Regions from separate parts of the Enterobacter cloacae complex sp. HYC042_NIDB genome, predicted to be linked through region 1. Evidence: predicted binding sites of a transcription regulator. Region 1 holds the regulator's gene; each other region holds the start of a gene.
The links. The regulator PhoB, encoded in region 1, activates phosphate uptake and scavenging genes when phosphate is short. The targets are predictions, from matches to a motif close to CTGTCATAAAACTGNCNNAT.

Region 1 (2,274 bases):
AGCGGATATGCTCGCAGCCGCCGATGACCTGGGCGCGGTGAATGTGCCCGAGCGCGATGTAGTCCGCGGGCGGGAAGTTTTGCGCCGGAAAGGCGTCCAGCGTACCGATATAGATCTCGCGGACCGCGTCACTTTTGCTGGCCCCGACGGTAGTGAGGTGCCCGGTGGCAATGACCGGAATGGCCTGTTCACCGCGCAGGGCACAGGCTTCCGCGTGCTGCTGGTGATAGTAGTCGGTGATGGCCTGCAATAAATGCTGCTGCTTTTCCGCGCCCGACAGTCCCGCCTGGCTGTGCACGATGTCGCGTGGACGTAAAAAGGGAATCGGGCAAAGTACCGCGCCCGGCGACCCGTCGCGTTTTTTCAGGATCTGCGGCGCGTGCCCGGCGCTGGCGACCACGGTGGTATTGAGAAACGCCAGGATGTCGCGGGATTCATTGAGCGTGGCGACGGAGTCATGGTTTCCGGCGACAATCACCAGATGACAGCCGGTCTGCTGCAGGTTCACCACGAAGCGGTTATACAGTTCACGCGCATAGCTCGGCGGCGAACCGGTATCAAAGATGTCACCCGCCACAATAATGGCATCCACCTCGTGCGCCTGGGCCGTTTCCAGAAGCCAGTTCAGGAACGCTTCATGTTCAGCCGCACGGCTTTTGCTGTAAAAATTTTGACCCAGATGCCAGTCCGAGGTGTGAAGTATGCGCATAGGAGATCCGTGGCGAAAAACGATGCGGGCGATTATAAACTGTCAGGGAAAGGAAAATAACCGCTGTAATAAAACAACAGTTTGCCATTTATAGTGGTACTGTTTTTCATAAATCTGTCATAAATCTGACGCATAATGGCGCCGCATTACAAACTTGTAACTTAAATAAGATAAGACAGGGCAAAGTATGGCGAGACGTATTCTGGTCGTAGAAGATGAAGCTCCAATTCGTGAAATGGTGTGCTTCGTGCTCGAGCAAAATGGCTTCCAGCCGGTTGAAGCGGAAGATTATGACAGCGCGGTGAACCAGCTGAATGAACCCTGGCCCGATCTGATTCTGCTTGACTGGATGTTGCCCGGCGGCTCCGGACTGCAGTTTATCAAACATCTGAAGCGTGAAGCGCTGACCCGCGACATCCCGGTGGTGATGCTCACGGCGCGCGGAGAGGAAGAGGATCGCGTGCGCGGTCTGGAGACCGGCGCGGACGATTACATTACCAAGCCTTTCTCCCCGAAAGAGCTGGTTGCCCGCATTAAGGCCGTCATGCGCCGTATTTCCCCGATGGCGGTGGAAGAGGTGATCGAGATGCAGGGCCTCAGCCTTGACCCAACGTCACACCGCGTGATGACCGGCGAAAATCCCCTCGACATGGGGCCTACCGAATTTAAACTCCTGCACTTCTTTATGACCCATCCGGAACGCGTTTACAGCCGCGAGCAGTTGCTGAATAACGTCTGGGGAACTAACGTGTATGTCGAAGACCGGACGGTTGACGTACATATCCGCCGCCTGCGAAAAGCGCTGGAACTGAGCGGCCACGATCGCATGGTACAGACGGTCCGCGGCACGGGTTATCGTTTCTCGACCCGTTTCTGAATAATGACAGGAGTGTGACGCGTGCTGGAACGTCTGTCATGGAAAAGGCTCGTCTTTGAACTGATCTTATGCTGTATTCCGGCCCTTCTTCTGGGGGCCTTACTTGGGCATCTGCCGTGGTTTCTGCTGGCGGCGGTCACCGGGCTGTTAGCCTGGCATTTCTGGAACCTGCTGCGTCTCTCCTGGTGGCTGTGGGTGGACCGCAGTATGACCCCGCCGCCGGGAAGCGGCAGCTGGGAGCCGCTGCTGTACGGCCTGCACCAGATGCAGATGCGTAATAAAAAGCGTCGCCGCGAGCTGGGAAGCCTGATCAAACGCTTTCGCAGCGGCGCAGAGTCGCTGCCGGATGCGGTGATCCTGACGACAGAAGAAGGAACTATTTTCTGGTGTAACGGGCTTGCGCAACAGCTGCTGGGCCTGCGCTGGCCGGACGACAATGGTCAGAATATCCTTAACCTTCTGCGTTATCCCGAGTTCACGCTGTATCTGAAAAAGCGTGATTTCACCCGTCCCCACAATCTGAAGCTGAATAACGGTCGCCATCTGGAAATCCGCGTGATGCCCTACAGCGATCGCCAGTGGCTGATGGTGGCGCGCGACGTCACCCAGATGCACCAGCTGGAAGGGGCGCGTCGTAACTTCTTCGCCAACGTCAGCCACGAACTACGCACCCCGTTGACCGTGCTGC
Region 2 (2,274 bases), 2.2 Mb from region 1:
TACAGGAAGTACGCCCAGGAGGATTTATCCAGCGCGAAGTGCTTCACCTCTTTCAGGTAGGTCGGGGACCAGTCGAGGATGCCGTAGCGCAGCAGGTATACGAACACGTTCGCCACCGCGATGTACCACAGCAGCTTGTTCGGCAGCACGTACTTCATGAAGATCTGTTTCGCGGTCAGCTCTTCTTCGTGCTTCTCGCTGTAGTCATCCGGATAGTCGTTTTTGTACTCTTCGATTGGCGGCAGCCCGCAGGACTGCGGCGTGTCGCGCATCAGGGCGAAGGCAATAATCGCCACCAGAATAGCACCAAAGGCAGGCATGTAGAGCGCCGCGTGCCAGTCGTTGAACCAGGCCATCCCCAGCAGGAACAGCAGAGGTGGAAGCCCGCCCCCGACGTTATGCGCGCAGTTCCACACCGACACAATGCCGCCACGCTCCTTCTGCGACCACCAGTGCACCATGGTACGTCCGCACGGCGGCCACCCCATCCCCTGGAACCAGCCGCAGAGGAACAACAGCACGAACATGATGGCAATGCTGGACGTCGCCCACGGCACAAAGCCCATGAACAGCATGACCGCTGCCGCGAGGATCAGACCGGCGGGCAGGAACACGCGCGGATTCGAACGGTCCGACACGGAACCCATGATGAATTTAGAAAAACCGTAGGCGATGGAGATCCCCGACAGCGCGAAGCCCAGGTCGCCGCGAGAGAAGCCCTGCTCCACCAGATACGGCATGGCGAGCGCAAAGTTTTTACGTACAAGATAGTACGCCGCATACCCGAAGAAGATCCCGAGGAAGATTTGCCAACGCAGACGGCGGTAGAGAGGATCGATCTCTGCCTCTGGCAGTCGCGCCCGATGCGGCGCAGGTTTGAAGATACTGAGCATAACAGCCTCCGTGGCCTTTCAAAAAATGACCAGGCATCTCGCGCCCGGTTACAGAGGCGGGGATGTTAAAAAAACATGCGGTTTGTTACTGTGAATCAACGCACAAATTGTTACAGAAATATGACAGAATGCGCAAAAAAGCGCATGAAATCACGTTTCAGTTTCGAATTTCGCGCGTTTATGTTCGAAATCAAACAAACCACACGTTCTATGTGGCTAAATGCTAAAAAACGAACATAGAGGAAAGGCAATGACAATTCACGATCCACGCTACAGCGATGTGATTATCATTGGCGGTGGCGCAACCGGCGCCGGCATCGCACGCGACTGCGCCCTTCGCGGCTTAAGCGTCACGCTTCTGGAGCGCCACGATATCGCCACCGGCGCGACGGGGCGTAACCACGGCCTGCTGCACAGCGGCGCGCGGTATGCGGTCACCGACGGTGAATCCGCGCGCGAATGCATCGCTGAAAACCAGATCCTCAAGCGTATCGCCCGACACTGCATAGAGCCAACTGACGGCCTCTTTATTACCCTTCCTGAAGATGACCTCGCCTTTCAGTCAATCTTTATAACCGCCTGTACTGCAGCGGGCATTCAGGCTGAGGCCATGGATCCGGCTCTGGCCCGGCGGCTGGAGCCATCGGTGAACCCGACGCTGATCGGCGCGGTGAAGGTGCCTGACGGCACCGTCGATCCGTTCCGCCTGACCGCCGCCAACATGCTGGACGCCCGCGAGCATGGCGCGCGCATTCTGACCGGACATGAAGTGACCGGGCTTATCCGCGAGGGTCATCGCATCTGCGGCGTGCGGGTGTTTAATACGCAGTATAACGAGCACAGCGAGCTGCACGCCGCCGTGGTGGTCAACGCGGCGGGGATCTGGGGCCAGCGCATCGCGGAATACGCCGATTTATCCATCCGCATGTTCCCGGCCAAAGGTTCGCTGCTGATCCTTGACCACCGCATCAATAACCACGTCATCAACCGCTGCCGCAAACCGTCTGACGCCGACATTCTGGTGCCGGGCGACACCATTTCGCTCATCGGTACGACGTCAACGCACGTTGACTACAGCGACATTGACGTCAACCGGGTCACCGCCGAAGAAGTGGATATTCTGCTGCGCGAAGGGGAAAAGCTGGCGCCGGTGATGGCGCAGACGCGTATCCTGCGCGCCTACGCGGGCGTGCGTCCCCTTGTCGCCAGCGATAACGATCCGAGCGGACGTAACGTCAGCCGGGGCATCGTGCTGCTCGATCACGCCGGGCGCGACGGCATGGACGGGTTTATCACCATTACCGGCGGCAAGCTGATGACCTACCGGCTGATGGCCGAGTGGGCGACCGATGCTGTCTGCCGCAAGCTCGGAAATACCGAA
Region 3 (2,274 bases), 1.8 Mb from region 1:
ACGGCGCAGTATCTCCATTCTGATAGCGGGATCATTGGGTTAACCAACTGCCCGGTACTGCGTAAGACCTCCGTCGTGATTGATAATGGCTGAGCCACAGCGTTAACGACGAATAAAAAACGCCGCAAAGATGCGGCGTTTTTTATGCTAACCGGGGTTAGAACGGATAGTCGTGGTAACCCATCTGTTCAGAAATCTTACGCGCGGCGGTATGCAGAATAGCCACGTACTCGTGCAGGCGCTCTTCCGAGAAGCGAAGCGTTGGGAAAGAGATGCTCAACCCCGCGATCACGACGCCAAAACGGTCAAACACCGGAACGCCAATACAGCGCAGCCCTTCTTCCTGCTCTTCGTTATCTTCGCCGTACCCTTGCTCACGCACCTTGTCGAGCACCGTTAATAACTCATCGGTGTTAGTAATGGTGCGTTCTGTGCTGCGTTTGTACTCCACGCCATCGAGGATCTGTTTAACTTCTTCACGATCGCGCCACGCCAGCAGAACCTTACCGATTGCCGTGCTGTAAAGCGGGTTGCGACGACCAATGCGCGAATACATACGCAGGTTATACATGGAGTCAATTTTATGGATGTAAACAATACTGTCTTCATCCAGCGCGCCCAGGTGGATAGTCTCCTTGGTCAGGCGGGAGATCTCGCGCATCTGAATATCCGCGCTACGGATCAGATCCACGTTTTGCAATGCCCGGGCACCCAGTTCAAACAGTTTCAGCGTCAGAGAATATTTTTCAGATTCGCCTTCCTGTGCAACGTAACCCAGTGATTTCATGGTTTGCAAAAAGCGGTAAACGGTGCTTTTCGACATCATCACGCGCTGTGACAACTCTGTGATACCAATTTCACGCTCTTCCCCGAGCGCCTGTAAGATGCCAAACACCTTCAGCACGGAAGAAACTGAATCTGGCTGTTTATCCAAATCCGCAATTGCCATTTACCACCTCATAGAGAGTGTTTTATAAAAATCAGAACCGGTTTTTATTATAAATTCCCGTCATGTTACCTGCAATCAATCCGCGTTTACTTCGTTACAAATCTGCGACATAAAACGGTGTTAACGATGCTAAAATAGTTACCCTGAGAATAATTTCACTCTGAGCTATTTATCCCCGATGGAAAAGAACCTTTCCGATGGTCTGCCTTTGCCCCAGCGGTATGGCGCTATCGCTACGATTATTATTGGTATCTCAATGGCCGTTCTTGACGGCGCGATTGCGAACGTTGCCCTTCCCACCATTGCCACCGATCTGCATGCATCCCCGGCCAGTTCGATATGGATTGTTAACGCCTATCAGATTGCGATTGTGGTTTCCCTGCTCTCCTTCTCTTTTCTGGGCGATATGTTCGGCTACCGTCGGGTATATCAGTGCGGGCTGGTGGTATTTACCTTTACATCACTGCTGTGCGCCCTTTCGGACTCTCTGCATACGCTGACGCTGGCGCGCATCGCGCAAGGTTTTGGCGGCGCGGCGCTGATGAGCGTCAATACGGCGCTAATCCGCTTAATCTATCCGCACCGCCATCTGGGCCGCGGCATGGGGATAAATTCGTTTATTGTCGCGGTCTCTTCTGCCGCCGGGCCAACGATTGCAGCGGCCATTCTTTCTGTCGCCTCGTGGCAGTGGCTGTTCGCCATAAACGTGCCGCTGGGTATCGTGGCCATCTTCTTTGCCCTGCAATTTCTCCCCGCTAACGGCCCGAAAAGCACCATGCCGCGCTTTGACGTAGCAAGCGCGGTGATGAATGCGCTCACCTTTGGTCTACTGATTACCGCCCTGAGCGGTTTTGCGCAGGGTCAATCCCTGATGCTAACCGCCGTGGAGCTTGTTGCCCTGCTGGTGACGGGCTTCTTCTTTGTTCGCCGCCAGCTTTCCCTGCCGGTGCCCTTACTGCCGGTCGATCTGCTGCGTATTCCCCTCTTTTCGCTTTCCATCTGCACCTCCGTCTGCTCATTCTGCGCCCAGATGCTGGCTCTGGTTTCTCTGCCCTTCTTCCTGCAAAGCGTGATAGGACGTTCCGAAGTGGAGACCGGGCTGCTGTTAACCCCCTGGCCGCTGGCGACGATGGTGATGGCACCCCTGGCAGGTTATTTAATAGAACGTGTACATGCCGGTTTGTTGGGCGCGGTGGGGCTGGCCGTGATGGCAACAGGTCTTTTCGCGCTGGCGCTGCTTCCATCATCGCCAGGGGATCTGGACATCATCTGGCGCATGATTCTGTGCGGAGCCGGGTTTGGCCTGTTTCAGTCCCCCAACAACC

Region 2: the regulator PhoB is predicted to act here: its motif matches at 1,001-1,020, upstream of glpT (glycerol-3-phosphate transporter).
Region 3: the regulator PhoB is predicted to act here: its motif matches at 1,041-1,060, upstream of kdgR (DNA-binding transcriptional regulator KdgR).

What each region holds. Positions count from the first base shown of each region.
Region 1 is NZ_CP109650.1:1,237,820-1,240,093, forward strand. It holds gene sbcD (exonuclease subunit SbcD) at 1-709, opposite strand, end outside; gene phoB (phosphate response regulator transcription factor PhoB) at 897-1,586, shown strand; gene phoR (phosphate regulon sensor histidine kinase PhoR) at 1,608-2,274, shown strand, end outside.
Region 2 is NZ_CP109650.1:3,455,750-3,458,023, forward strand. It holds gene glpT (glycerol-3-phosphate transporter) at 1-893, opposite strand, end outside; gene glpA (anaerobic glycerol-3-phosphate dehydrogenase subunit A) at 1,144-2,274, shown strand, end outside.
Region 3 is NZ_CP109650.1:3,011,284-3,013,557, forward strand. It holds gene OKF39_RS14470 (YobH family protein) at 1-93, shown strand, start outside; gene kdgR (DNA-binding transcriptional regulator KdgR) at 158-949, opposite strand; gene OKF39_RS14480 (MFS transporter) at 1,128-2,274, shown strand, end outside.